Thiocapsa bogorovii: one gene and its partner. The protein of the gene in region 1 binds, or shares a complex with, the protein of each later gene. Links are inferred from orthologs where the notes say so. Each region holds a gene or a part of one and is shown in the gene's direction. Other genes may lie near its edges.

The links.
Region 2: the proteins of LT988_RS09330 (region 1) and dapF are in contact, whole or in part, in a solved structure (PDB 5YGU), measured with the Escherichia coli proteins. The link is inferred for Thiocapsa bogorovii from one-to-one orthologs.

The regions. Positions count from the first base shown.
Region 1 is NZ_CP089309.1:2,047,245-2,062,518, reverse strand. The notes cover bases 5,383-8,084. They hold LT988_RS09330 (RNA pyrophosphohydrolase), read left to right. Parts: upstream 5,383-6,314; coding sequence 6,315-6,854; downstream 6,855-8,084. Other genes in these bases: ptsP (phosphoenolpyruvate--protein phosphotransferase), read left to right, coding at 6,953-8,084; LT988_RS09335 (histidinol-phosphatase), read right to left, coding at 5,384-6,040. In the rest of the region: LT988_RS09370 (2-isopropylmalate synthase), read left to right, coding at 1-311; LT988_RS09365 (uracil-DNA glycosylase), read left to right, coding at 323-1,207; LT988_RS09360 (sulfur globule family protein), read left to right, coding at 1,349-1,726; LT988_RS09355 (phosphatase PAP2 family protein), read right to left, coding at 1,878-2,405; LT988_RS09350 (glycosyltransferase family 4 protein), read right to left, coding at 2,377-3,612; LT988_RS09345 (lysophospholipid acyltransferase family protein), read right to left, coding at 3,602-4,468; LT988_RS09340 (GNAT family N-acetyltransferase), read right to left, coding at 4,473-5,240; more of ptsP, read left to right, coding at 8,085-9,214; LT988_RS09320 (FAD-binding oxidoreductase), read right to left, coding at 9,241-10,671; LT988_RS09315 (BON domain-containing protein), read right to left, coding at 10,646-11,335; LT988_RS09310 (YraN family protein), read right to left, coding at 11,313-11,711; LT988_RS09305 (penicillin-binding protein activator), read right to left, coding at 11,708-13,552; rsmI (16S rRNA (cytidine(1402)-2'-O)-methyltransferase), read left to right, coding at 13,586-14,461; division/cell wall cluster transcriptional repressor MraZ, read left to right, coding at 15,204-15,274. UniProt on the Escherichia coli protein: Master regulator of 5'-end-dependent mRNA decay.
Region 2 is NZ_CP089309.1:2,948,702-2,963,230, reverse strand. The notes cover bases 2,795-5,523. They hold dapF (diaminopimelate epimerase), read left to right. Parts: upstream 2,795-3,608; coding sequence 3,609-4,439; downstream 4,440-5,523. Other genes in these bases: xerC (tyrosine recombinase XerC), read left to right, coding at 5,425-5,523; LT988_RS13410 (DUF484 family protein), read left to right, coding at 4,543-5,244; LT988_RS13420 (class I SAM-dependent methyltransferase), read left to right, coding at 2,929-3,600; lysA (diaminopimelate decarboxylase), read left to right, coding at 2,795-2,932. In the rest of the region: LT988_RS13435 (META domain-containing protein), read left to right, coding at 173-1,021; LPS translocon maturation chaperone LptM, read left to right, coding at 1,424-1,633; more of lysA, read left to right, coding at 1,682-2,794; more of xerC, read left to right, coding at 5,524-6,339; LT988_RS13400 (sulfotransferase family 2 domain-containing protein), read left to right, coding at 6,449-7,111; LT988_RS13395 (DUF2189 domain-containing protein), read right to left, coding at 7,418-8,203; LT988_RS13390 (MBL fold metallo-hydrolase), read left to right, coding at 8,704-9,669; dtd (D-aminoacyl-tRNA deacylase), read left to right, coding at 9,991-10,428; LT988_RS13380 (penicillin acylase family protein), read right to left, coding at 10,639-13,101; LT988_RS13375 (hypothetical protein), read right to left, coding at 13,125-13,691; hemF (oxygen-dependent coproporphyrinogen oxidase), read left to right, coding at 13,844-14,529. UniProt on the Escherichia coli protein: Involved in the succinylase branch of the L-lysine biosynthesis and in the biosynthesis of the pentapeptide incorporated in the peptidoglycan moiety. Catalyzes the stereoinversion of LL-2,6-diaminopimelate (L,L-DAP) to meso-diaminopimelate (meso-DAP).

The DNA.
Region 1 (15,274 bases):
TGCTGACGTTCGACGGGGAGGAGCTGACCGGAACCGCCAGCGGCGGTGGTCCTGTGGATGCGACCTTCAAGGCGATCGAGTCGATCGTCGACAGCGGCACGGTCCTGAAGCTCTACTCGGTCAACGCCATCACCAGCGGCACCGACGCCCAGGGGGAAGTCACCGTCAGGCTCGAACGCGGCGGGCGCATTGTCAACGGGCAGGGCGCCGACACCGATATCGTCATCGCCTCGGCAAAGGCTTATATCAACGCCTGCAACAAGATCCTCCAGCCGGCCCAGCGCGCACATCCTCAAACCGGCGACGTCTGACGCGCATGGAGATGGACGAGCGCCGACGCTTGGACTACCTGGGCGCAATGGGCGTCGATGTGTGGGTGCCGCGCCAGGTCGCAGCGAGTGCGGTCGAGAGCCTCGAAGAGAAGGCCCTCGTCTCGCCCGCGTCCCCCGCGCCGGGTCAAACCGCCCCGAGCTTCGTTTCCCCGTCCGCGCGACTTCCGCATCAAACACCGCCGATTCGAGCCGCGGATCCCGAGGTCCTGCCGAATCCGGTTCCGCCGGGCGCCGTCGAGTCTGGACCCGGCGAGTCTGGGGCCGGCGAGTCCGATTTGCCGGACGCTCCGTCTTCCCCCGATCCGGCGCGGATGGATTGGGATGCGCTCGAGACGGCAGTGTCCGGCTGCCGCGCCTGCGGGCTCTGCGAGACCCGCACCCATACGGTCTTCGGAGTCGGCAATCGCAATGCCGACCTCCTGATCATCGGCGAGGCGCCGGGCGCGGACGAAGATCGCGCCGGCGAGCCCTTCGTCGGGCGCGCCGGCCAGTTGCTCAACCGCATGCTCGCGGCGATCGGCCTGGCGCGCGAGGAGGTCTACATCGCCAACGTGCTCAAGTGCCGCCCGCCGGGAAATCGCGATCCACACCCCGCGGAGGCCAGGCAGTGCGAGGCTTATCTCTTGCGACAGATCGAGCTGCTCGGTCCGCGAGCGATCCTCTGCGTCGGGCGCGTGGCGGCCCAGAATGTTCTGCAGACGGACGCGCCGCTGGGGAGCCTACGGGGACGGTGGATGGCGTTTCGGAAAGGGTCGATTCCGCTGCGCGTGACCTACCATCCGGCCTTCCTGCTGCGCTCGCCGGATCAGAAGGGGAAAGCCTGGGAGGATTTGGTCGAGGTTGCGCGGCGTGTGCGCGCGGACAAGGCAAGGTAATCGGTAAAGGCAATGATAAAGATCAATCCGATTGATATTACTTATTTCATATTTAATCATTTGCTAATATAATGCGTTCCGTGGGTGGCGATAAGGCATCCACGCTTGCTGCCAACAACATAAATCGATTCGGAGAATAGAATGAACAAGCTTGCTACTGCTGCTGCCGTTGCCGCTCTCCTCGGTGCTTCCGCGTCCGCGTCCGCTTGGTGGGGCCCGGGTTACGGCGGTTACGGCCCCGGCTACGGCTCCGGACTCGGCGATGCCTTCAGCGACATGTTCGGCGACGGCTACGGTGATTTCAACTTCGGCATGAGCGGCGGCGGCAGTGGTCGCGGCTACGGTCGCGGACTGGGTCGCGGCTACGGCTACGGCTACAACAACCCCTACTATGGCTACGGCGCGCCTTACGGCTACGGCGCTCCTTACTACGGCGGCGGTTATCCTTACGCCTACCCCTATGCAGCACCTGTCGCCCCGATGGCGCCCGCTGCTCCGGCTCAGCCTGAAGCCAAGTAAGACTTGACCGATGGCTTGGCGCACCTCGTGTGCGCCGCCACGAAAAAGGCCGGGCAATCGCCCGGCCTTTTTCGTGGGCACGTTTCGGGGCGGTGTCGTTTCTGGGTGTCCCCTCAGCCGGCGGGTCTGATGAGAACGCCGGATTCCAGGTTCAAGCCACGATCGAGATGCCGGTAAAAGCAAGAGTCAGTCCGATAAAGGTCGCAACGAGAACATCGCTGGGATAGTGCAGGCCGAGGATGATCCGCGAGCTGGCGACCAGCATAGTGAACGGCACGAGTATCCAGGCGAGCTCGGGAACATAGTAGACGGCGACGCTCGAGAAGCTCACGGCGTGGAGTGTATGGCCGGACGGAAAGCTGTATCGGTCGAGCGGGGGGACCAAGGCGATGATCTCGGCGGCATAATGGCAGGGCCGTTCGCGACGCGTATAGACCTTGAGCGATTTGTAGAGGGCGAGCGCGACGCCGCCCGTGGCAAGCATGTGGACACTGGCTTTGAGGCCGAGAAGTCCATGGGTCATGGGCAAAATGGCGATCAAGCTGTACCAAAAGACCCCGTCGCCGAGCCGACTGATGACGGCGAACGGACGTTGAATCCAACGGCGCCGACCGCCTCGGCTCCACGTGCGGCAGAGCGAGACCTCGATCTCATTGAGATGTTGTAGCCACAGCCGCACGGCAAGCCTCCGTTCCACGTTCTCGGTGGATGACCTGAAAGAGACGGTCTTCGACGCCCCGGATGACGCGATCCCAGCTGATCTCCTCCGCCGCGCAACGGGCCTGTTCGCCGAGCTTTCTAACCCGTGGCAGGTCACGAGCCAGCTCACATCCGGCAGCGATAAACGCTGCACGATCCCCAAGCGGTAATGTAACCCCGTTCCGCCATGGAGCAATGAGGGATCTGGCCGCGGCGTAGTCGAAAGCGACAACCGGTAGGCCGCTGGCCATTGCTTCGAGCACGACGTTTCCGAAGGTTTCGGTCAGGCTCGGAAAGAGAAAGAGATCTCCCGAGGCGTAATATTTCGAGAGTTCCACCCCGATCTTGGCCCCGGGACAGATGAGCTCGGGACTTTCCCGTTGGATCTGCTCGCGCGCTGGACCCTCTCCGACCAGTATGAAACGTGCCTTCGGTCGAGCGGCCCGGATCGCTTGGAAGGCTTCGCTTGCGAGATCGAGATTCTTCTCCGGCGCAATTCGCCCGACGTAGAGTACAGCCAAGGTGTCCTCGTCGCAGCCCCAACTGCGCCTGAGCGAATCGTCGCGCCAAGCGGGCGAGAAGAGGTCCACGTCCACACCGCGACCGAAGACGTGGACATCATGGAATCCCTCGCCCGAGAGCTCCGCTTTCAGCTCGGCTGTAGGGACGAGGGTCGCATCCGATCGATTGTGGAAATGACGCAGCGTCTCGGCGATCTGGTGGGTGAAGAGCCCGAGACCATAGTGCTGGCTATACTGCTGAAACTGGGTGTGGAATCCGGTCACCGTCGGTATCCCGCGTCGGTGCGCGGCGGAGAGCGCGGCGTGGCCGAGCGGGCCCTGGGTCGCGATGTAGATGAGATCCGGCGCGACACGGCCCCAGAGGCGGCGCAGCCGCCAGTACACCGGGAGCCCGAATCTGAGACCTCGGTAACCCGGGATCGGCAGGCCGGGGACCAGGTGCACGCCGATGCGGCCGAGCGACGGTGCAACCGGGTCGCGTTGCTCGCCGTGCTGTCGAGGGCGAATCAGTTGGATGGTATGTCCGCGTTCGGCCAATCCCTCGGCGAGATGCCGCATGGTGTGGGCAACACCGTTGATCTCGGGGGGATAGGTCTCGGTGACGATCGCGACGCGCAGACGCCCGGAGACCGTATCGGTTTCCGGGACAACGTTGTCAGGCGACATGAGCGATTCCGTCCGTCGTGATGGATTCCCGTCGCCCGTGGATCGGGTCCGGAACGGGATCCGGCAGCCGGGTAGGCCCCGCAGGGCGCGGGCGATGCGGCGCGGCGTCGGGGCCTATACCGAGTGCTTCGACGATCGCGCGACGCGTGCGCTCGGCGAGGAGGCGTCGGGTCGTGTTCTCTTCGTCGATCGCCACCGGCGGGAGGAAATGGACCTCCGCGGTGAGCCCGGGGTGGCGAACCACCCGCAGCAGGTGGGCGAGTAGGGTATCGTCGCCGATGAAGGGCGCGACGCTGTCGTGCGCCCCGCTGGTGTCGCAACGGTAGGCGATGGCGACAGGCTGAATTTCCAGTCCGGTCTCCTGCGCAAGCGCGAAGAGACGCGGGTGGAATCGCAGTACGCCCGAGCCGTCGCTTGTCGTCCCTTCCGGGAAGAGCATCAGGGTCCGATCTCGGCCGATTTTGCGAAGCTGCCAGGCAATCTCCTCGATGCGGATGGCGCCGCGCTCGACGAACAGCGTGCCCGCGGTGTCGGCAAGCCAGCCGATCAGGGGCCAATCGCGCACTTCGGCCTTGGAGAGGAACGCGATCTCGCCTTGCGCGCCGACGACGGGGATGTCCAGCCAGGAGATATGGTTGCCGATCAAGAGGCAGCCGGGATGTGGGCGGCCGACGACGCGAATCCGGATTCCGAGGATTCCGCAGAGACGTCGGTGCCAGCGCCGTGCCATGTCCGGAATCCGCGTCGGTCTCCGGCCGAGTCGCGAAAGAAGGCCGATGTAGAGTGCGAGCGACGCACCCTTGCCCAGGTGAGCGAGGATGAGTGCAAGCCGCCGAGTCGACCGCGCGTGCCGCATCGCGTCACAGACTCGCGGTGCGATCGAAAAAGTGCCGCGAATAGGTCGGATTCAGCGCATGGACGTCGAGCAGCATCAGTACATCCGCCACGCCGAAATCAGGATCGCGGCAGGGCTCCCCGCAGACCTTCGCCCCGAGCCTCACGTAAGTGCGCAGCAAGGCCGGCAGCGGCGCATCCAGAACATCGTCGTGCACTTGTGCGGTGTGCAGCGGCACCCGCGGGATGACCTGCAGCTCGGGCGAGACCGTGGCATGTCGCCGCAATCGGTTCATGATGGCCGCGGCCTGGATGTCGTTCTCGCCGAGCGGCATGCTGGCGCAGCCGAACAGATAATCGAAGCCGTGGAGCTGGATGAATCCGGCCAGCCCGGACCAGAGCACGGCGATCGCTGTTCCTTGTCGAAATTCGGCCGAGATGCAGGTCCGACCGACCTCCAGGAGGCGGCCCTTAAGCCGGGGGATTGCCCCCAAGTCGAATTCGCTCTCGGAATAGAACCGACCGATGCGCTCGGCGTTGCGGTCGGTCAGGAGCCGCGTGCAGCCCACGACCTCGCCGGTGCGTGTGTCCCGCACCAAGAGATGCTGGCAGTAGGCATCGAGATCGTCCACATCCAGTCCGCTCGAGCCCGTCTTCAGCTTTGCGCCCAACTCCTCTCCGAAGACGCGAAACCGCAGGGCTTGTGCCTCGCGGATCTCCGACTCGCTCGCGGCGAGCTCGACGAAAAGGCGCTCCCCGCGCTTGGCGGTCAACGCAGACGCAGTCGCAACCATTGCATGCCCTCGGAAAAAGAACCATTGCGTGGAGGGCCATCATAGATTCGGAGTATTGCGGGCGTATGTGGGCTGCGTGACGCCGGTGTGAACGTGGATCCGAACGCGGTTGCGAGGCGCGCCGGCGGCCTTGCGCCCCGGGTTCAGGGTCTCAGCGAGATGACGGGCCACTCGCGTGACAGGGCCGTCGCGCGCAGTTGCGGGTCGGGATCGACCGCGACCGGCCGATCGACGCGTTCCAGGAGCGGGAGATCGTTGTGCGAGTCGCTGTAGAAGCTGCTGCCCTCGAGGGTCTCTCGATGCTCGCGCAGCCAAGCATCGAGCCGGTTGACCTTGCCCTCGCGAAACGCCGGTTGGCCGGCTGGCTCACCTGTGAAACGCCCGTTCTCTTCCGCCGGCAGCGTCGCGATCAGATGCGCGATTCCGAAGCGCTGCGCGATCGGGGCCGTGACGAAGGCATTGGTCGCCGTGATGATCATGAGCGTATCTCCCGCCTTGCGATGCGACTCGACGAGGTTCTTGGCGGCCGGGAGCATGATGGGCGCGATCAGCTCTTGGACAAAGCGCTCGCGCAGCGCTTCGAGATACCCTCGCGGGTTGTCGCGCAGCGGGCGCAGGGAGAATCTCAAGAATTCCCGGATATCCAGGGTCCCGTCCTTGTACGCGCGATAGAAGCGCTCGTTCTCACTGTCGTAATGGTCTGCATCGACCACCCCCTCGGCGGCGAGGAAGCGACCCCAGAGATAATCGGAGTCGCCTGCCAAGAGTGTGTTGTCCAGATCGAAGATCGCCAGCGCCATGTCCTAGTCCTTCGGTTGATGTCTCGCGGTGATGTGGTCATCGGCGTCGTGCTCGGGCGCCCGCGTGTCGCCTCGCATCGCCGGATGGTCTCGGAATCCTACCGGTGTTTCAAGCCGGGGGTGCCTGCGTCCGGCGTCGCGTGAGGGGGCCTCCGAGCCGTTTCCGATGGCATGCGAAAGCCGTTGAATGGCAATCGCTTATACAGCTGTCTGCTTGCCGGTCATGCGCCGGATGTGGAAGAATGAGGCATCACGGCCTCACGGACTCGGTTCCTTGATCGATCACGACGGTTTCAGACCCAACGTCGGCATTATCCTGAGCAATCAGGACCGGCGTCTATTTTGGGGTCGTCGCGTCGGCCAGAATGCCTGGCAGTTTCCGCAGGGCGGGATCCATTCGGACGAAACGCCCGAGCAGGCGATGTATCGCGAGCTCGAGGAGGAGGTCGGACTTCAGTCCCGCCAGGTTACCATCCTCGGCTGCACACGCGGTTGGCTCAGGTATCACCTTCCCAAACGCTACATCCGGCGGCATTGCGGTCCGACCTGCATCGGCCAGAAGCAGGTCTGGTTCATGTTACGGGTGGATTGCGGTGAAGACGCCTTCTGTCTCGACAAGACCGAAAAGCCCGAGTTCGATGCCTGGCGCTGGGTCCGCTACTGGCAACCGCTGCACGAGGTGGTCTACTTCAAACGCCGGGTCTATACGCAAGCGCTTGAGGAGCTCGCTCCGAGCCTGTACCCGGAGGGTCCGCCCGCCCGCGAGGACATCCAGTCCCGGGCGGTCGGCTTGATGCATCAGCGCGGACGATGACAGGGCTCGCGGCGGAGCAGCTCGAGCGAGGGTCGGTCGGACTCGACGGCGCCGGCTCGGTTGCCGGGTCCGCGGCGGCTCCGGGGCAGGCCTCGCCTATGCTCGAATCGTTGCGACGCATCGTGCAGGAGGTCAACAACGCCCCCGACCTCGAGCGTGCACTGACCATCATCGTCCAGCGTGTGAAGCAGGCAGTCGGGGCCGATGTCTGCTCGGTCTATCTCAACGACTTCGACAACCGTCGGCACGTGTTGCACGCGACCGATGGACTGCGCGCGAAGGCGGTCGGCAGGGTGCGGTTGGAGTTGGGCCGAGGGTTGATCGGGTTGGTCAGCGAGCGCGCCGAAACGATCAACCTCGACGACGCGGTCAATCATCCACGCTACCAGCGCATCACGGATACCGGAGAGGAGCACTATCACGGGTTCCTCGGTGCGCCCATTATCCAGAATCGGAAGGTCCTGGGTGTGCTGGTCCTGCGGCAGCGCGAAAAGCGCCACTTCGGCGACGACGAGGTCACCTTCGTCGTCACGTTGGCATCGCAGCTGGCCGGCGCCATTACCTTTGCGCGCACCAACGGAGAGTTGGCCCGTCTTCAGGACGACGGGATCCCGCAACGTTTCCTGCCCGGCTTGCCGGCATCGCCCGGCATCGGCATCGGCGTCGCGGTGGTGGTCTACCCGCCGGCCGATCTCAACGCCGTTCCGGATCGGCGCGCCGAGAACCTCGACAACGAGGCCAAGGATTTTCTCGGTGCAGTGGAGCACGTGGCCGAGGACCTGGATCGCTTTGCGTTGCGGACCCAAGCACATCTCAGTGCCGAAGACATGGCCTTGTTCGACGCTTGGCGCCTGATGCTCGAGAGCGACACCCTGATCGACGGAACGCTCTCGAGGATTCGTGCAGGCAACTGGGCGCCCGGGGCGCTGCGCGAGACCATCGCCGAGCACGCGAAGGTCTTCGACGACATGGACGATGCCTATCTGCGCGAGCGCGCCTCCGATGTGCGCGATCTCGGTCGCTGTATCCTGACGCATCTGCAGAAGCTGACGGCGGCGCCGATCCAGTACGTGCCCAACACGATCCTGGTCGGCGACGAGCTCAGCGCCATGCAGATCGCCGATGTCCCGCGCGAGATGCTGGCGGGGATCGTTTCGACCACCGGCTCGGGCTCATCGCATGTCGGCATCCTTGCCCGCGGGATGGGCGTGCCGGCGGCGATGGCGGTTGCCGACCTGCCGGTCGGGCGTGTCGAGGGACGCGAGCTGGTGGTGGACGGTTACCGCGGGCGGGTCTACGTTGCGCCCGGCCCGACCGTTCGCGCCGAGTATCAGCGTCTCGCCGAAGACGAGGCGGCCCTGACCAGCGAGCTCCAGGCATTGCGCCATCTCCCGTCCGAGACCTCGGACGGTTACCTGGTGCCGCTCTACTTGAATACGGGCTTGGTCTCGGAGGCACGACCGCTCGGGATCGAGGAATCGGCCGGTGTGGGGCTCTACCGCACCGAGCTGCCCTTCATCGTGCGCGATACCTTTCCGGGCGAGACCGCGCAGATGTCGAACTATCGGCGGGTGCTCGAGCTGTTTGCCCCGCGCCCCGTCACCATCCGGACACTGGATATCGGCGGGGACAAGCCGTTGCCCTATTTCCCGATGCACGAGGCCAACCCCTTTTTGGGCTGGCGCGGCATCCGGATCACGCTCGATCAGCCCGAGATCTTCTTGACGCAGGTGCGCGCGATCCTGCGGGCGTCCATCGGACTGGACAATCTTCAGATCCTGTTGCCCATGATCAGCACGGTCGGCGAGGTGGACGAGGCGCTGCTGCTCATCCATCGCGCACACGATGAGCTGCTCGAGGAGGGCTATCAGGTGCGATTGCCGCCGATCGGCGTGATGATCGAGGTCCCGGCCGCCGTCTATCAGTGCGAGGCACTGGCGCGGCGGGTCGATTTTATCTCCGTGGGGACCAACGACCTCACCCAGTATCTACTCGCCGTCGATCGCAACAACGCCCACGTCGCAAAGCTCTACGACGAGTTTCATCCGGCGGTCTTGCGCGCACTGCTGCAGATCCTCGCGGGCGCGCGCGTTCACGGCCGCGAGGTGAGCGTCTGCGGGGAAATGGCGGGTGATCCGCTCGCGAGCTTCCTCCTGCTCGGCATGGGCGTGCACAGCTTGAGTATGGGTGCGGGAAGCCTGCTGCGTGTGAAGCGCGTCATCCGCAGCATCAGTCGGGCACGGGCCCGCGAGGTGCTCAAGGTGGCCCTCCAATGCGAGGATGCGGCGTCCGTGCGACGCCTGCTCCTGGATGCGCTCGAGGCGGTCGGGCTCGGCGGCTTGGTGCGCCCGGGCAAGTAGCCGATACCGGCATTCTTGGTTTCGGTTCAGCGACCTGTTTCGGTGCGCTTGGTGGTCTCCGGAAAGCCTTTCCCGGGATTGAGGATCCCGGCCGGATCGAACTGCCGCTTGATGTCGCGCATGAGCGCGAGCACGGGTGCCTCGATCTCGCGGTCGACGAAGGCGCGCTTGGCGATCCCGACACCGTGCTCGCCCGAGAGCGTTCCGCCGAGCTGCAGCACGAGCGAAAACATTGCGTCCAGGCACTGATGCGCGCTCTCGACGGCAACCGGATCGTCCGGGTCGATCAGAAGATTCACATGGATGTTGCCGTTGCCCGCATGACCGAAATTCACGATCTGCACGCCACTCTCTTGCGATAGCCTCTCCAGGCCCTCGATGAGCTCGCCCATGCGCGAGACCGGGACGACGACATCCTCGTTGATCTTTTTCGGCGCGATATGGCGCAAGGCCGGCGAGAGCGCCTTGCGTGTCGTCCAGAGCGCGGTGACCTCTTCGGGCGACTCTGCCCGGCGAAGTTCGACGAGGCCGGCATGATTTGCGGCTGCGGCGACCGCGGCGACGGACTGATCGATACAGCCGGCGGGTCCGTCGACCTCGATCATCAGCAGCGCCCCGACATCCTCGGGAAGGTCGAGCCCTGCGTAGCGTCGTACGGCCCGGATTGCCGCGGCGTCCATGATCTCCAAGGCGCAGGGGATCACGGGTTGCGACATGATTGCCGACACGGCAGCCGCGGCCGCGTGGATGTCCGCATAGGCTGCGCGCAGCGTACGCTTGGCCTCGGGCATGGGGGTGAGCTTCAGCGTAGCCTCGGTGATCAGGGCGAGCGTGCCCTCCGAGCCGATGATGAGCCGGGTGAGGTCGTAGCCGACCACGCCTTTCGTGGTCAGTACACCCGTGCGCAGTCGCTCGCCGCGACCGCTGACGGCCGCAAGGCCGAGCGTGTTTTCTCGCGGCGTTCCGTACTTGACCGCCCTCGGTCCGGCCGAGTTGTAGGCGAGATTCCCGCCGATGGTGCAGCTCGCTGCGCTGGTGGGGTCCGGCGGCCAGAAGAAGCCGAAGGCGCCGACGGCACGCTGGAGCTGTTCATTGAGTACCCCGGGTTGCACCACGGCGAGTCGATCCTCCGGGGCGATGCGCAGGATGGCGTCCATGCGCTCGAAGGAGAGCACGATGCCGCCCTGGTCCGGAACCGTCGCCCCGGTCGTGCCGGTACCGCGTCCTCGCGCGACGAGCGGGACGCCGGCGTCGCGGCAGAGCACGACCAGTGACATGATCTGCGCCTCGTCGGCGGCGAAGACGACGCCTTTGGGAAGTGCGTGGAGTCTGCTGTTGTCGTATCCATAGGGCCAGCAATCCGCTGGATCCGTGAGCAAGTGTCCCGCGCCGGCGATCCGTGCCAGACTCTTCAGGAATCCCGCAGACAGCTCAGGTGTCGGTGTAGTCGTCGACATATTCGAAAAGCTTCACCACACGTTTGACCCCAGGGACGTAACTGGCCTTCTCCGCTGCGGCATCGGCTTCCGTGGGGTTGACCAGACCCATCAGAAAGACCACGCCGTCGCTGGTGACCACCTTCACCCGCGTCGGGTCGAATCCGGGCAGTTGAATGCTGAGCATGTCCGTCTTGACGCGCCCCGTGATATAGGTGTCCTGGGCCTGTCGGGTCAGGTCGAGGCGGGGCCCGACCACGATCTCGTCGACGACCCGCTGGACCTTTCCGATGCGGCTCAGCAGCGCCGCGGCCTCATGTGCAACCTCGGTCGTATCGGCCGTGCCGGTGAGCAATAGGGTACGGTTGTAGCTGGTGGATGAGATCTGGGAGCGTCCGCCGATATCGGGATTGCTCATCAGGGCGCTCATCGCCTCGAGCTCGATCTGCTGATCGTCGAGGATCACGTTTGCCGGACGTCGGTCGTGGACCGTCGCGGCGGTGCCGACGGCTGCTGCGCCGAAGATCATCGGCGCGCAGCCGGACAGCAGCGTTGCACCGAGCAGCAGTAGGGCCGCTGCGGTGCGTCGGTGCCGTCCGATCGCGCGCACGATCGCGCCGAACTGATCGAGCGGCGTCCGAATGAAGCAACTGCGGAGGGATTTACGATTCAACGGCAAAGGCATTTTTGATCCATTCGATGCGGTCTCCGCCACTGACCGCCACCACGTCGAACCGACAGGGTAACACGGTCGGGTGGGCTTGAAGATAATGGCTGGCGGCAGCCGTCAAACGCTGTTGCTTGCGTCGGTCGACGGTCTCCGCCGGGGATCCGAAGCGGTCCGAGCGTCGGTAACGCACCTCGACGAAGACCAACGTTTCGCCGTCGCGCATCACCAGGTCGATCTCCCCGAAGCGGCAGCGGTGATTGCGCGCGATGGGTTGCAGATGCCGGCGTTTCAGATACACCTCTGCGAGACGCTCCTTGGCGTCGCCGACGCCCCGGGTTCCGGCTGCCTCGTCCGTTGCCCCCGATGACGGGCGACGCTTCTCGCCGCTCAAGGGCTCTCCGAGGCCGGCGTGTCGGATGGCTCCCCAGCTTCGAGAACCCCCGACTCGCCGAAGCGTCCGAGCGCGAGCTGGCGCTGGACGCGGCCCAGCGAGTCGATCGAGAGACCTCCGGTTTGTCCCGGATAAAAGGCGCCCGGGTTCTTGGCCAGCGCGGGCAGCCGCGGGGTGATGCGATAGGCGTCGATCCCCATCGCGTAGAGACGGGCCAGCGGATTGGCGACCTCGAACGACGATCCGCTCAGGCGTCGCCGCGACAGTGCACCCTCTCCGCCACTGTTCAGCATCCAAGGGATATCGACGAAATACAGCCCCGCCAGCACGCGGTCGCGAGCCGGATCGAAGACGCCGGAGTAGACGTGCGAAGTGGACATCACCGCCATCGAGGATTTGCTGAGCCGGATCTGCGGATACAGCTTGTGCGCGAGCTCGTTGGTCGCAACCAGGAAGAGGACATCCGCCTGCGAGTCGCCGAGAAGCGTGGTCACCGTCTTCTGGAAGTTTCGCGCCGTCGGGCTGTACACGGATTCGGCCTCCAGTGTTCCGCCCAGTCGGCGCCATTGGTTGCGGAACGCACTGGCGAGACGTGCTCCCCAAGGTCCTTGCGGATACAGCACGGCGGCGCGCTTCAGACCCATTGCGGCGGCCTTGTCGGCGACCTCCGCGGCCTCGTTCTCGGGCGACAGCGAGAACTGAAAGAGATTCGCTGCGGGCTGGGTGTCGCGGGTCGTTTGGTTCAGGGCCAGTGTCGGCACGGCGAGTGCGGGGCCGGCTGCGAGGCTGTCCACCGATTCCTTCGCGAGCGGGCCGATCACATAGTCCGCGCCGGACTCCACCGCCTTTGCGTGAAGGACGCGCGCGCGCGAGGTTTGGGTGCTGTCGATGAAATCGAGCGCCGGTCGGCTGCCGCTGGTGTCGGCTCGGCTGGCGGCCTCGATGCCCTCCTTGACCGACCTGGCGGCGCCCGCGAAGCGTCCACCGCGCGGGAGCATGACGGTCACGCTCTCACCCGAGGCGTATCCCCCCGACAAGATATTGACGTAGGCTTCGGCCAACCCGGGATGAGCAGGATGGCCGAGTCGTTTGGATTGCTCTTGCCGATAGCGCGTCTGGAATGTCGCAGGATCCGCGCCTGCGTCGTGGGCCAAGAGTGCGATCTCCGCCCAGCCTTTCATTGCCCCGCTTGAGCTGCGTGCGAGTTTGCGCAGCTGATCGCTGCTCATCGTGCCTAAGGTCGTCACCAGAGAGACCTGATTCAGGAGACGTGCATCCTCGTTGTCGAGCAGGCGATCGAGCGCGATCAGCGACTCCGCCGAGGCGACAGGATCGTTGGCGAGACGCTGGGCTGCGGCGAGTGTGCCGAGCCGCTGGATCTTCAAATCCTTCGGCAGGGTCTGAACCTGCATGGACTGAAGACGCGGGATCGCATCCTTGGGGCGTCCATCCAAGAGGGCGAGGTCCGCCTCGATGAGCAAGAGCTGCTCGCGTTGACTGCTCGTGAGTGCCGGGCGCGAGATCTCGCCGATGGTCTGCTGCGCCTGCAGTGTGTCTCCCGCCGAGAGGAAGGTGCGGGCCGCCTTGAGCTGGAGTTGCTCGCGTGCGGGCGGCGTGGCCCCCTTCGCGATGTCCAGATACGCCCGGGCCGCCGCATCCGCCTGTCCTTGCGCGGCGAGCGCATCGGCCTGGCTCAGCGGCTTTCCTGCCACGGGCGCCAACAGGCGCGCCTCGTCCCGAGCTGGATCGATCGCGCATCCGGTCAGTGAAAGAGCAACGAGGAGGGCGATGATCGTTATCGGAGTGGACAGGGGACGGTGGTCAACGCGATTCTTGGGCATGATCCGTTCCGGTTCGAGACGTTGGGAGGCGAGGTGCAGCAGTCAACGGGGGTACTATACGTGGTCGCCACGCCGATCGGCAATCTCGGGGACATGACCGATCGGGCGCGTAAGGTGTTGAGTGAGGTCGATTTGATCGCTGCGGAGGATACCCGTCAAACACTTCGGCTGCTCACCCATTTCGGCATTTCGTCCAAGCTCGTGGCCTATCACGACTACAACGAAGCCGTTGTTGCGCCTCGGCTCCTAGCCGAAATCGATGCAGGCAGAAGCGTTGCGCTCGTCTCCGATGCGGGTACGCCGCTGATCAGCGATCCCGGTTTCAGCCTGGTGGCCGCGGCGCGCGAGCGTGGTCTGAGCGTTGTCCCGGTGCCGGGCGCCAATGCCGCCATTTGCGCCCTCTCGGCGGCGGGTTTGCCGAGCGACCGTTTCCTCTTCGTCGGATTTCCCCCGCGCACCCGATCGCATCGCCTGGCCTGGCTCGCCGAGCTCGACGAGGAGCGGGGTACGCTGATCCTCTACGAGAGCGGCAAGCGCATCCTCGCCACCCTGGTTGATATCGGCGAAGCGCTGGGCGAGTCACGGCGCTTGGTCCTGGCGCGCGAGATGACCAAGTATTTCGAGACCTTCCTCGCCGGCACGCCCTGCGAGTTGGTGCAACGTCTCGACGGCGACGCCGAGCAACGTCTCGGGGAGTTCGTCGTGCTCGTCGCGGGCAACGCCGATGCGGGCGATGCGGATCGGGCTGAAGCGGAGCGGGTTCTGCGCATCCTCGGCGAGAGCTTGCCGTTGGCTCAGGCCGTCTCGATCGCGGCGCGCCTGACCGGGGTGAAGAAGAACGCGCTTTACCGACTGGGTCTCGAGCTGAACCTGGCTCAAGGCACTGCCGCGACGGACAGTGGAGAGTGAGTAGTCGTGATGCGCCACGCGTTCGCGATCGACCGAGACCCGAAGCACCGGTTGGCGTTATACTTGCCGGCTGGGAGTCGGCCGGACAGTCGCGCTCGCCGTTCGCGGCGAGGGAGGAAAGTCCGGGCTCCATAGGGCAGGGTGCCAGGTAACGCCTGGGGGGCGAGAGTCCACGGAAAGTGCCACAGAAAAGATACCGCCGATCCCGTCTTCGTGATGGGAGGTAAGGGTGAAATGGTGCGGTAAGAGCGCACCGCGCTGTTGGCAACAGCAGCGGCAGGGTAAACCCCACCCGGAGCAAGACCAAATAGGGGGGCGTGCAACTCTGTGTTGCAGCGCGCGGCCCGCGCGTGCCCCCGGGTAGGTCGCTCGAGGCGTACGGTGACGTACGTCCCAGATGAATGGCTGTCCCCGACAGAACCCGGCTTACAGGCCGGCTCCCAGCCCCTCTCCCGGACCCTTCCATGGATCCGACCGACGGCAGCCGAACCGCTGCGCCTCGTTCCTCGCATCTCTTCTGCAAACCCTCTTCAGCTTTACCCGTTAGTCGCATGAAAATAAATGCATTAGGCGGGGATTATGCTGTGCGTGGGGCGCCGCATCTAAGTTGCTGTCTGTGAAGAAATAAAGCTGCATCTCGCCTTGACGATCCCATTGAGCACCTCTAAGATGAGGTTGAAGTGGGGGGAAGTGGGGAATTGGGGGAGTAGTCGCCGGGCGCAAGTCACCACGGGGGGCGGCCGTGTTTCGGGGGGTTTTCATTGTCAATCTCGACGTCAAAGGGCGTCTTGCGGTTCCTGCAAAGCACCGCGA
Region 2 (14,529 bases), 900 kb from region 1 along the record:
GCTTCCCGTGACGGCTCGGCAGGTAATTCGGGCGGGGTTACACTGGCGCTGTGACGCCGCACTCAACCAATCGACGGGGGGTGTTTCGTGCCGGCGCACGGTGCGCCGCGTCGACTGTATCGATGGCCGAAAACCCCAACCCCAATCCACCGCAATCCAGAGGATCTTGCGCATGTCAGCCCTTCGAACCCTGGTCCTTCTCGGCCTGATCGGCACGGTCGTCCCGTCCGTTGCGACCGATGAGCCGATGGCGGGAAGCGCCGAGACTGCCGTGCCCGCGATCGACGCGACGGCGTGGCGGATCCTCGCCTATCGGTCCGACGCCGAGGCCGATACCGATCTCGTCTCCATCGAGCCCCGCGACGTGCCGCCGCGACTCGCCTTCGCCGAGGGTCGCGTCTCCGGAACAGTGGGCTGCAACAGCTTCTCGGGCGGCTACACCCTCGAGGGAGATCACCTGACGATCGACCCGCGCATGGCCATGACCATGATGGCCTGCGAGGAGTCGTTGATGGCCCTGGAGCAGGCGATCACGACGCATCTCGCTGCCGTGGCCGGATATCGACAGGCCGAACGGACGTTGGAGCTGCTCGATGCCGGTGGCGCCGTCCTGATCCTGCTGGAAACCCTGACCGAGACCCCGTTGGTCGGCGACACCTGGCGCCTGGAGACCTACAACAACGGCAAGCAGGCGCTGGTCTCGACGGTGAAGGGCACCGAGATCACACTGGCCTTGACCCCGGATGGCACCCTCTCGGGCTCCGACGGCTGCAACCGCTACATGAGCGGTTACACCTTGGAGGAGGGTCGGCTCATGATCGGACCCATCGCCACCACCCGCATGGCCTGCCGGGGTCCGCAGGCGGTTGCCGAGCAGGCGGCGGCCTATGCCGCGGCGCTCGGGATGGTGCGAGGCTATCGCATCGAGGGCGAGCAGCTCTGGCTGACGACCGAAGACGGCGCGACTGCCGCGCGTTTCCGGGTTGTCCCCGAGACCGCGAAAGCAACCGAGACACGCTGAGCCCCTCGAGGATGCGACCGATCGGAGCACGGTCATGAGTCCGGCCACCCGGACCCGATGCGCTCGCGGTATCGCTCCCGCGGTGTCATACCGCCCCCCGGCGCTCCGCGCCACGCGAGGGCGTAGGTCGCCTTCCCATGCCGTCAAGGCTGCCCGCAAGGCACGCGTGTCAAGTCGCCGGTGATTGAAACCTTTGCGTCACCCGACGCCCCCTGTCCGAGCAGTAGGGTGCGGTGACGAAGGAACCGCACCAATCTACCGAGGATATCCCCTCCGACCGTTGCACCACGTCAGGTTTCAATCACCTTGATGTTGGTGGGCGGCTCCTGCGGGAGCCGCCCGACCAACATCAAGTCCGGTTATACTCCCGGTCGTCATGGGACCGATCCACACGAGGCACACATGAACTGCTGGGCCGGAACAGCCTTCTACCTCCTCGTCACCGTGTTCGGCATCGCGAGTATGATCGGGGCCTGCGGTCAGAAGGGCCCCCTCTATCTGCCCGAACCGCCGGTCGTCGAGGTTCCGGCGTCCGCAGCCGAGATCGGCTCGGTTGTCCCGAGCGCGGCCGTTCCGCCTCCGGAATCGACCGCGCCTCCAGACAGACCCTAGCCGAATCGCCCCCAAAATCACCTCAAGCCGAGAGCCTCCCGAGACCGCATGGATCACTTCAATTATCGCGACGATGTCCTCTACGCCGAGGATGTCCCGCTCGCCGACATCGCCGCGCGTTTCGGTACGCCCTGTTATGTCTATTCCCGTGCGACGCTGGAGCGCCATTGGCGCGCCTTCGACCGCGCCTTCCGCGATCATCCGCACCTGGTCTGCTTCGCCGTCAAGGCCAACTCCAATCTGGCGGTGCTGAACGTCCTGGCGCGCCTGGGCTCGGGGTTCGACATCGTCTCGCTCGGCGAGCTCGAGCGCGTGCTCGCCGCCGGGGGCGACCCGGCCAAGGTGATCTTCTCCGGGGTCGGCAAGCGCGAGGACGAGATCCGCTTCGCCTTGGAGGTCGGCATTCGCTGCTTCAACGTCGAGTCGGAGTCCGAGCTGATCCGGCTCGATCGCATCGCCGGGGAGATGGGTGTGGTTGCGCCCGTGTCGCTGCGGGTGAATCCCGACGTCGACGCGCAGACCCACCCCTACATCGCCACCGGCCTGAAGGAGAACAAGTTCGGGATCGACATCCACGCGGCCGAAGAGGTCTATGTGCGGGCCGCGGCCCTGCCGAACCTGCGGGTGATCGGCATCGACTGTCATATCGGGTCGCAGCTCACGGATCTGGCCCCCTTCATCGACGCGCTCGGGCGCGTGCTGACCCTGGCCGAGCGGCTCGGCGAGATCGGCATCCCGATCGCGCATCTCGACATCGGCGGCGGACTCGGCATCCGCTACACCGAAGAGCATCCCCCGGAACCCGCCGCCTATGCCGCGGCCATGAGCTACCAGCTTGGCGATCGCCCCTACGAGATCCTCCTGGAGCCGGGCCGCGCCATCGCCGGCAACGCCGGCGTTCTACTGACCCGCGTGGAATATCTCAAGGAGAACGGCACGCGTCACTTCGCGATCCTGGATGCGGCGATGAATGACCTGGTGCGCCCCGCACTCTATCAGGCCGTTCAGGACATCGTGCCGGTGATCCACGACACCGAGGCGGAGCCGGCCCGCTATGATCTGGTCGGTCCGGTCTGCGAGACCGGGGACTTCCTCGGCAAGGGCCGGCAGCTGGCGTTGCGCGAGGGCGACCTGCTCGCCGTGCGCGGCTCGGGCGCCTACGGCTTCACCATGAGCTCCAACTACAATAGTCGCCCGCGCGTACCCGAGGTCATGGTCGACGGCGACCACGTGCATCTAGTGCGCGAGCGCGAGACCGTCGCGAGCCTTTACGCCGGGGAGTCCGTTCTACCGTCATGAAACGCCGTCTCGAGCCCGAGCTGATGGACACGCAGGAGCAGGCGCTCGCCTACGCCCAAGCGGATTTCAACGAATCCAACACCCTCTTCATCGAGCTGCTGCGCCGGCTCGAGCCGGGTCCGCTCGACGGCGCGCGGGTGCTCGATCTGGGCTGCGGGCCGGCGGACATCGTTATCCGTTTCCTGCGCGCCTGGCCCAAGGCGACCTGCGATGCGCTCGACGGCTCCCGGCCCATGCTCGATCTTGCCCGAAGCGCGCTCGATGCCCTGCCCGGCGTGGCCAAGCGGTGTCGACTGATCTGCGATCGGATCCCCTCCGCGGCCCTGGATCGCGGCGGCTACGACCTGATCATCTCCAACAGTCTGCTGCACCATCTGCACGACCCGCAGGTCTTGTGGCAAACCCTGATCGAGACCGGCAAGCCAGGTGCTCCGGTGCTGATCATGGACCTGATGCGCCCGGCCTCGGCCGGTTGGGTCGAGGCGCTGGTGGCGACCTATGCCGCCGGCGAGCCGAAGGTCTTGCGCGATGACTTCCGCAACTCGCTCTTCGCAGCCTTCGAGCCGGCGGAGGTCACCGAGCAGCTGGCCGCCGCGGGGCTCCAAGGGCTCGAGGTCGGCGTGGTCAGCGACCGCCATCTGGCCGTCTCGGGTCGCCTGCCCGGATGAGTGCAGGGATGCGGCTCGCCTTCAGCAAGATGCAGGGCCTGGGCAACGACTTCGTCGTTGTGGATGCCACCGAGCGCCCCATCGCGATCGACCCCGCGCTGGCCCGCCGGCTGGCCGACCGGCGCTTCGGGATCGGCTGTGATCAGATCCTTCTGGTGGAGCCGCCGCGCCTGCCCGGCACCGAGTTTCACTACCGCATCTTCAACGCCGACGGCTCCGAGGTCGAACAATGCGGGAACGGCGCGCGATGCTTCGCCCGCTTCGTGCGCGACCGCGGCCTGACCGAGCACGACGAGATCCCGGTCGGCACGGCCGCCGGTCCCATCCGTCTCTATTTGGAAGACGAAGGCCAAGTCCGTGTCGACATGGGTACGCCCGAATTCGAGCCCGATCGGATCCCTTTTCAGACGGATCGACCGGCGCAGACCTATCCACTGGATGTCGCGGGCGAGTCCCTCGTGATCGGCGCGCTCTCGATGGGCAACCCGCACGCCGTCATTTCGGTCGAGGACCTGGACACCGCGCCGGTCGCACGTCTGGGCCCGTTGGTCGAATCGCACCCGCGCTTCCCGCAACGGGTCAATGTCGGTTTCATGCAGGTCCTCGCCCGCGACCATCTGCGCCTGCGTGTCTACGAGCGGGGCGCCGGCGAGACCTTGGCCTGCGGCACCGGGGCCTGCGCGGCCATGGTGCACGCCCGCCGATGCGACCTGGTGGACGGGCGGGTCCGGGTCAGCCTGCCCGGCGGCGATCTGCTGATCGCCTGGAACGCACCCGGCGAGTCCGTTTGGATGACCGGGCCGGCCGTGCAGGTCTTTGAAGGCGAGATCGCGCTATGAGAAGACTCGGCGGCCCCGGCCGCACCCATGAAACCCAACACACCACCGCGGATCGGGCCGAGATCGCGAGGTCCGACCTCACCCCGGCAGGGAGGTATCGCGCATGACTCCCCTCGAACCCGCGCCCGTCGCGACCGAAGACCCGGATCTCGAATCCAAGGTCACCGATTATCTACTGAAGGATCCGACCTTCTTCGCCCGCAACCCGAAGGTCCTCGCGGCGCTCGAGATCCCGCACGACTCGGGGGCCGCGGTCTCTCTGATCGAGCAGCAGGTGCGCGTCTTGCGCAAGCAGCTGGAGGCGGAGCGCCACCGCCTCACGCATCTCATCTCGCGTGCCCGCGAGTACGAGGCACTCTCCGGCCGGCTCCACCACCTGGTCCTGAAGCTCATCGCCGCGCAGGATTCGCAGCAGATCTGCACACTGCTCAAGGATGCGCTCCTGACCGAGTTCTCGGCCGAGGCGATGACGCTGAAGCTCTTCCAGACCGAGAACGAGAGCGGCACCCGACCGGATGCACTGACGCTGGCGTTTCGCGACTTCGTCGATCGCCACCATGCCTTGTGTGGCCCGATCAACACCGAGAAGGCGCAGATCCTCTTCGGTGAGACGGGCGCGGCGATCCATTCGGCCGCTCTGGTGCCGATCCGTGCGGATGGGCATGCCGGCGTGCTGGCGATCGGCAGCCAGGACGCCGAGCGCTTTCGCCCCGAAATGGGCACCGAGCTGCTCGACCGGCTCGGCGAGATCCTCGGACAGAAGCTGCGCGTCGTGCCGCTTGGGCACTGCGACGAGACGAGCTAAATCGCGTCCGGTGCGATATGCATCGGTTCTGGGTGGGGTCTGCCTCGGCCAAATCCATAAACGTCGGAGCTGACGCGATTTAGGATGATGAAAGAATTAGAATTTTAAACCGCGTCCTCGCCGAAGCTCCGGTCTGCACTCACCACTTACCACTCACGACTCACCACTCACCGCTATGACATGAGTACATCGGGCGACCTGATCGATTCCTTTCTCGGCCATCTCGCCCATGAGCGCCGGCTGTCCGAGCAGACCCTGATCGCTTACCGTCGCGATCTCGAGCGGCTGAACGCCTGGCTGAGCGAGACCGAATCATTCTCCATCGAGAAGCTCGACGAGCAGGCCGTGCGCCAGTATCTGGCCTGGCGTCACCGCCGCGGTGCCTCCGGAAAGACCCTGCAGCGCGAGCTCTCCAGCCTGCGCAGTCTCTATCGCTGGCTGCTGCGCGAGGGTCTCGCCGGATCCAATCCGGCGGTCGGGGTGCGGGCGCCGAAGAGCCCGCGCCGACTGCCGGCGACACTCGACGCGGATCAGTTGGGCAGCCTGCTCGATCATCCGGCCGACGATGATCTGCTCACGATCCGCGACCAGGCGATGATCGAGCTGTTTTACTCCTCGGGCTTGCGGCTCGCCGAGCTGGTCTCGGTCAACGTCGGCGACATCGACATGGCCGAGGGCGAGCTCGGCGTGCTGGGCAAGGGATCCAAGACCCGGCGCGTGCCGGTGGGCAGCAAGGCCCGCGAGGCCGTCCAACGCTGGATGCTGGTGCGCGCCAATCTGGCCGCGGCCGAGGAGCCCGCGCTCTTCGTGAGCAGCCGCGGGACGCGGATCAACCCGCGCACGGTCGAGCTGCGCATCGCCCGCTGGGCCCGGGAGCACGGCGCAACGCGCGACCTGCATCCGCACTTGCTGCGGCATAGCTTCGCGACCCATCTGCTGGAGTCGTCGGGCGATCTGCGCGCGGTTCAGGAGCTGCTCGGCCATGCCGATATCGGCACGACCCAGATCTACACCCATCTCGACTTCCAGCATCTCGCGCAGGTCTATGACCAGGCCCATCCGCGTGCGAAGAAGAAGACACCCCGGTCGGATTGACGCGGCCTCCTCCGGCGTCGAACCCGGACGGGCCGATCGTGCCGCGGATCTCATTCCAGGCGTGCTCAACAAACGCGTTCAGGCTTATCGGCCGCGCTGACCGGACACCATGCTGCTCTCGCCCAAATACCGCTTTCTCTTCGTCCACATCGCCAAGACCGGCGGAACCAGCGTGCGCGCCGCCTTGGAAGGGCTGCGCTGGCGCGATCCCTGGTATTGGTCCATGTTCCTGTGCAGCCGTCTGAGCCATCTCAGCGGGCATCGCATCGCCACCAAACTGCCCCGCCATGCCAAGGCGATCGCTGCGAAGGAGATGCTGCCCAAGGAGGTCTTCGACGGACTGTTCAAGTTCGCCTTCGTGCGCAACCCCTGGGACCTCCAGGTCAGCTCCTTCCACCACATCCGGCGCGAGCGGCCGCAATACCTCGGCGGCCATACCGAGTTCGAGCCCTTCCTACGCTGGAAGCTCGACCCGGAGCGGCCCTATCAATATCACGTCGACACCTCGATCGAGCTGCAGAGCGATTACCTGATCGACCTGCACGGGGCCGTGATCGTCGACTTCATCGGTCGCTACGAGCGTCTGCACGAGGATTTCGCCCTCGCCTGCGAGCGCATCGGGATCCCCGCGCCGGCACTGCCGCATGCGCGAAAGGCAACCGATCGCAGCAAGGACTATCGGGCGTATTACACGGATGCCACCGCCGAGCTGGTCGCGAGACACTTCGCCGCAGATGTCGAGCTGCTCGGCTATCGATTCGAGCCGGACTAGACCGCGTCCGAGGGCTCATGCGCGAGCTCGGGGTTGGATCGGCCTTGCAGACATCAGCGAGATCCTCGCCGACGCGGTCTAGGACGATAACAGAACGCGTTCGATACGCATCGACGCCGAGTTGGAGAACCGCTCGGACCCGTCCCGCGAGGGGAACCGAAACACTGTTGCCTTGTGTGGACGCGCTCCCTCCACCCTTGCGGGGGAGGGCTGGGGAGGGTGGGTGCGAACGCTTACACGCGAGTATGGCGCGTGGAAGATCGAGGGCCGCTCGGAGCATGCACAACCCTCGGGACGCGGCTTAGCTCAGTCTCTGGGCACCAGATCCCGATAGGCATACCAAGTCGCATGACCCACCAATGGGACAGCGATGAAGAGCCCGACATAGAAGGTCAGTAGCCCAAGCCCCACGATCCCGACCAAGAGCGTCGCCCACAGCAGCATGGGCAGCCAATTCAGCGCCACCGCGCGGACGCTGGTGCGCATTGCGGTGAAGCCGTCGATCGGGCGGTCGATCAGCATCGGCACCGAAATGGCGCTGATACAGAAGGCACAGATGGCGAAAAAGGCGCCGACCAGGACCACCGAGACCATCAGCCCCGTGTACTCGCCCGAAAGCACCACGACCGGAATAAAACGCGAAAACGGCGGAAAGGGGTCGTTGAACATCATGATGAAGAGGAAGACGGATGCCAGGATCCAGAGCTGCATCGTCATCACGAGGAACCCCATCGCGATCCCCAACTGACCCTGATTACGCTTGAACGCCTCCAATGCCTGACAGTGATCCACCGGCTCTCCGCGCTCCAGGTGCGCGCTCATCTGATAGAGCCCGATCGCCAAAAACGGGGCCATCAGGAAGAAGCCCGCGGTCAGGAAGGGGATCAAAAAGGTCAAGTGCCCGACAATCGTCAGCAAGACGATCAGGCCGCTGAGCAGCACGATCATGGCGCCGTATCTCAGACTGTAGACAGGTGCTGTCTTGATGTCCCGCCAACCCTTGGCAAGCCATTGCCAGGGGTGATCCAGGGTGATCTTGTTGACGCGTGGGTCCACATGGCGCGGTTCGTCCGCGACGGCGGTATTGTCCATCCTAAATCCTCCGATATTGTTATTGAAACCGGCGAGGGGGAGTTGCCCCGAGCTGCGGTATCGGCCGGCGCGCAGGCCGGCAATCCTTCAGGTCCCGAGCAACACGACCCCGAGCGAAGACTGAGCGAGGCACTAAGGGTCTACAAGGTTTACGAAAAAGGCAAGCGCATCGGGCCGGATCCGTTGCGAAGGCCGAGGTTTCGGCAGATCCGCCTCGGGAGCAATCCCGAGATGCCGCGGTCGCGCCGGCATCCGCGCCGAACGTTCGGTGAATGTCCAACGCCTTCGCGGCAACACACGACGCCGGCCATGATCCCGATTCCAGGGGCTTGAGCTTACGTCATGCAGGCGTCCGTTTATACGGAAAAAGCCATCGACTCCGTGATGTTACCCGATACGAATCCCGGATCCCGATGAGTGCTGCGCTGCATCAAGACAGCGCTTGGTTTAGACTCGATCCCCGACCAAAATACGCGATTCACATCGGAGCACGCACGCGCATGTCCACCGTACCCGCACCCTACCAATACATCGACGACGGCATCTATTGCCTCGAGACCGGTCTCTACCGTCACGGCCTCGCCGCCTGCTACCTGGTGCGCTCCGCGGATCGGCTTGCCTTCATCGACACCGGCGCCGCGAACTCCGTTCCGGGTTTGCTCGGCGTGATCGCCGACCTGGGCCTGACCCCGGAGCATGTGGACTATGTCATCCCGACCCATGTCCACCTCGACCACGGCGGCGGTGCCGGCTCCCTTATGGCCGCTTGCGCGAACGCGCGCCTGGTCATTCACCCCAAGGGCGCGACCCATATGATCGACCCGAGCCGCCTGACCGCCGGTTCCACGGCCGTCTACGGCGAGGAGGCCTTCGCGCGTGATTTCGGGGCGCTTACCCCGGTGCCGGAAGCGCGCGTCATCATCGCGGCGGACGGCGACACCTTAGACCTCGCCGGCCGCACGCTGAAGTTCATCGACACGCCCGGACACGCCAACCACCACGGCTGCATCTACGACGAGACCAGCCGCGGCTTCTTTACCGGCGACACCTTCGGCATCTCCTACCGCGAATTCGACACCGCCGCCGGCCCCTGGCTGTTCGCCCCGACCACCCCGGTCGCCTTCGATCCCGATGCCTGGCTCACCAGCCTCGATAAACTCATGGCCTACACACCCAGGGCCATGTATCTCACCCACTACGGCCGAGTCCAACACCCCGCGGATCTGGTCGACGACCTGCGCGCCAGCATCCGCGCCCTCGCCGACATCGCACTCGCCGAGGAGGGCAACACCGACCCGGACCGCGAGTCCCGCATCAAGAACGCCGTGCGAGCCTATCTGGTCGCCGGCGCCCACGCACACGGTGTCGCCCTATCGGACGACGCCATCGCCGAGCTGTTGAGCTTGGACACCGAGCTCAATGCGCAGGGACTGGAGGTTTGGTTGAAGCGGCGGGCGAAGCGATGATCCCCGATGCAACGATCTTCGGGGGCGATCCGAACCCGTCGGACAGATCCCGCCTCCACGCGTTGCGCACGGCCCGGGAGACCCTTCGGGATGTATCTAAAGGCAGGCTCTGAGCACACCTTCCAGGCTTCGGGGGTGCACGACTTTCCGGGAACCCCGCATCCACTCCGTTGATCGGTTTCCGGGTTCACCCCTGCGAAAGAGAACATTGCTCGAGGGCACATGGGTGCAAGGTTCTTCACCCGTTCATGTCCCGGCTCACTCAGGTTCATCGCTTCAACTCGTCACATCTATCATTCCGGACTCGAGTCAGGATTCAAGATGATCGGTTTATTGCAACGTGTCTCCCGTGCCCGTATCGAGGTTGCCGGCGAGACGATCGGTGCTATCGAGCGCGGCCTTCTGGTCTTGGTCGGCGTGCAGCAAGGCGATACATCGGCCCGCGGAGCGCGTCTGCTGGAGCGTCTGATCGGTTATCGGGTCTTCCCGGACGCCGACGACCGCATGAATCTCAGCCTGCGCGACATCGGAGGCGGTCTTCTCCTGGTTCCGCAATTCACACTAGCCGCCGACACCCGCAAGGGGACCCGCGCGAGCTTCACGTCCGCCGCACCGCCGGACGAAGGCCAGCGCCTCTTCGATGACCTGGTCGCACGAGCACATGCCGACCATCCCCGGGTGGCGACCGGACGCTTCGGTGCAGACATGCAGGTCAGCCTGGTCAACGACGGCCCCGTGACCTTTTGGCTGGAGACCTGAAACGCATCCCGAAACCGAAAGGCCGCGGCGGGCTACGCCGCACCCGCTCGGCCGTGGTTGCGCCGAGCTTTGCGAGGCGCAAAATGCCGGCGCGGTGCCGTCCTTCCGATCGTCGGCACAACCTCGACGGATGTCGCCCGTGGCGCGACACGCGAGCACCGAAGCATTGTGTCGGGACTTGCCGACGCCGACTCGCGGCCTCGAGCTCGATCAAAGACCCGGGGCCAACATCAGAACACCGATCGACTCTTGCTCGCTTGGCCCGTTCCAGGGCCAAGGATAGGTTTCGCCCGTCAACCAAGCATCGAGCTGGTCGGCTCGATAGCGGGAAAAGAGGTGCCCGGACTGACCGAGCGGCAACACGCCGCGGGTACGCGCCCAATCCGCGGGCGTATGGACAACCCGCATCGAGGGGATGAAGACGGACTCCTCGGGTGCGAGCGGCATCGGCTTCATCACGTTCACCGTATCCACGTTCCCGCCGACACCGATCGGACCGACGTTGAAGAGACGGCCGACCAAGGGCAAGGTACCGAAAGCATGCGGGAAGGTCAGGGTGCGAATCCGGTCCAGGCGCGCGTCTTCGGGATTTCGGATCCGGCCATCGAGATCCGCCTTCGCGTCCTTGATCGCCCGCGCCCAGATCTCGGCAGGACCCTCGGTCCAGCGCGTCGTCACATCATCCCAGAAGCTCGAACGGCCGCTGCGGAGCATCTCCTGCAGGGGGCTGTAAGCGAACATGGCCATCGCCGTCATGGCTTCGAGGTCTTCTCCCAGCTCGTCTTCGTAGAGCGCCCTGTAGAGCGCCGGCTCGAGCAAGGCAAAGAAGGCCGCGGACCGACTGGACCCCGCCATATCGCCGTCCCAGTCGAGAAGCTCCTCCGCGGCGATATTCCAGGCCTCCTGATCGACCGACTGCAGATCCATCTCCATGCGGCGCAGGGCGGCTTGGGCCAGCCGTGCTTCGGTGCTGATGCGATCGTTCTGGATGTCCGCCATCGCCTCGGGCGTCAAGGGGCCGGCCGCATCGAGCCGCTCGGCGATGCGTTCGGCGCGAAAGGGTGCCATCCAGGCATTGCTGATGGTCACCGGGTAGTTGACCGGAACGATGCGGTTGTTGGCTGTGACCAAGGCCGCACCGGGCGGATCGGCGCGCCGCGGGTTGCGCGTCTGGGGTACGAGCCCCCGCCAGGCATAGCCGTCGACCCAACCCGGCGAGGGGAAGGCGCCCGAGCCCTTGCCGCGCTGCGGCAGGACACCGCTGATCTGCAGCGCGATGCCGCCGTCGCGGTGCGCCGACATGAGGTTCAGAACGACCTGCTTGAACTCCAGGATGGCCTCGCCGGCCTCCGCGAGTGTCTCGGCTCGGTTCAGACGCAGCAGCCCTGCAAAGGCGCGATCGGGGAGATCGTTGGTCTCGCGCAGGGCCAGCAGATGGGGCGTGTCCAGACTCGGCAGGTCCATCGGGGTCTTGGTGATCGGACCCAGGATGTCGTTGACGATCACCCCGTTGCCGGTCGAGCGGATGACCAGATCGACCGGTTCGGCACCCTTGACCGAGATGCGCGCAACCCTGGTCGCGATCGGCTCCGAACGCCCGTCCGCTCGCTCGACACTCTTGCCGTCGGGCATGAGGCGCTCGACGAAGATGTCCTGCGTATCGGCGATGGTACTGGTGAAGCCCCAGGCGAGATCCCGGTTGTGCCCGATCATCACCAGCGGGACGCCGGGCAGGCTCGCCCCGGCGACGTGCAGGTCGGGTGCGATCAGTTCGAGCAGGTACCAGATCCCAGGCAGGGATGCCGCCAGATGGGGATCGTTGGCGAGCAATGCCTCGCCGTCGGCCGTCCGGGGCCCGTTCACCGCCCAGCCGTTGCTCGCCGCCGCAGGCAAGGGCAGCCCGAGGCGGGCGACGATCTCCAGCACGGGCTCGATCGTCGGCCCTTGCCGATCGCCGCGCATCCGGGTCCGCCCCTGTTCCTGTGCCAGCTCGCGGACCAGCTCGGGCGGCACCTCCGGCGCCGGGATGCCGGCATCGGTCGGGAAGAGCTCGCGCGCCCGCTCGGGGCCGATGCGGGCCGCGAGACGAAGAAACGTCAGCTCGGCCCGCAGGTTGTAGGACTGCGTCCAGGCCATGTAGCCGCCGATCAGGAGGCTGTCTTGCGGAGTCCAGGGCGCGGGAGCGGCGCCGACGACTAGGTACTCGAACGGCAGACGGCGCTCCGTCGTCGCCTCCGTCCGATAGGCGTTCACGCCCGCCGCATAGGACTCGAGGAGAGCCCTTTCCTCGATGTCGAGCACGGCCAGACTTCGCTCGGCCTCGCGGTCGAGCCCCATGGTGCGGAAGAAACGATCCGCGGGAAGCACCCAGGCCCCGAAAATCTCCGCCAGCGTCCCGCCGGCGAGACGACGCAGGAGATCCATCTGCCACATCCGCTCGCGCGCTACGACGTAACCTTGGGCGAATAGCAGGTCATGGAGGCTGTCGGCCTCGATCGTCGGGACGGCATGGGACCCGTAGCGTACGCGCACCGGTGCTTCGAGCCCGGGAATGGCCCGGCTACCCATATAGCTTGGCTCGCCCCGCTTCGCGACCCACGCCAAGCCGGCGGCACCTGCCAAGAGGCCGATGGCCAGGATCGCAACGATGAGCAATAGGATCCGACGTGGCACCTGTCTGCCCCCCGCAGCTCGGCTTACGGCGTCGCGGGTGCCGCCGGCTGGATCCCTTTCACGAACGCGATGAAGCCGTCGCGTTGCGCCGCGACCAGGTCCGCCGGGCCGTGGAGCTGCGGAAAGAGGTTGCCTTCCGGCGTCTCGATGACGCCCGCAAGGAGCATGCGATCCGTCTGCACGTCGTCGCCTGGACCCATGCCGACGCTGCGGCCGTAGCTTCCGCGCAGCTCGACCAGCGTGGCGGGGATCGCCTCCGAGCCGATCTGCGTCACGGTCGGCTCGACGGGCGCGCCGTCCGGGCCCTTGAACTGAGACTGCCAACGTTCGATGTTGGCCTCCAGTGTCCCGCCCTGACCGGGTCCGAAGAAGTAGACGACGAACTCGGCCCCGTCGCCGCCCTCGCCGCCGGTGGGCGCAGGCACCGTGAACTGGAGCTGGCGCATCTCGCTCTTGGGCGTCTCCGCGACCCAGGCGTCCGGGACCGACGACTGAAAGGTCAGAAAGGCGACGGGCTGGTCGGCCGAGACGAGAGCGGAGCCGACGAGCAGGACGGGGGCGATCAGCAGCGAGCGCAGGGCGATGGACATCGGGTTGTCTCCTATTGGTGTTATGGCTCGCGAGACTCACAGGACCGTTGGCCGATCGCGGCGAGTCGGGCGAGAGGGACCCCTCCGGGTCAAGATTCGGTACTATCCGACCAATCGTCTCATGATAACCGCACATGCGAGGAGTTGCCGCGATGTCAGATCGACCCGACGCCGACGCCGTCAAGACCTATCTACTCGATCTGCAAGACCGCATCTGCACGGCGTTGCGCGAGACCGACGGCGGAGCGGGCTTCCGCGAGGACGCCTGGGAGCGTCCCGGCGGCGGTGGCGGGCGCACGCGCATCATGCAGGACGGGGCCGTCTTCGAGCGCGGCGGTATCAACTTCTCGCACGTTTTCGGCGAGCGCCTGCCGCCCTCGGCAAGCGCGAATCGGCCCGAGCTGGCCGGGCGCGGCTTCCAGGCGATGGGCGTGTCCTTGGTCGTCCATCCACAGAACCCCTATGTGCCGACCTCGCATCTAAACGTGCGATTCTTCATCGCGGAGCGACCGGACGCCGAGCCGGTCTGGTGGTTCGGCGGCGGGTTCGATCTGACGCCCTACTACGGCTTCGAGGAGGACGTGCGGCACTGGCACCGCGCGGCGCGCGAGGCCTGCCTGCCGTTCGGCGAGGACGTCTATCCGCGGTACAAGGACTGGTGCGACCGATATTTTTACCTGAAGCATCGCGAGGAGCCCCGCGGGGTCGGCGGACTCTTCTTCGACGATCTGAGCGAAGGGGGGTTCGACCGCAGTTTCGCCTTCATGCGCAGCGTCGCCGAGGCCTATCTGCCGGCCTACCTGCCGATCGTGAATCGCCGTTGGGCGAAGCAATACGG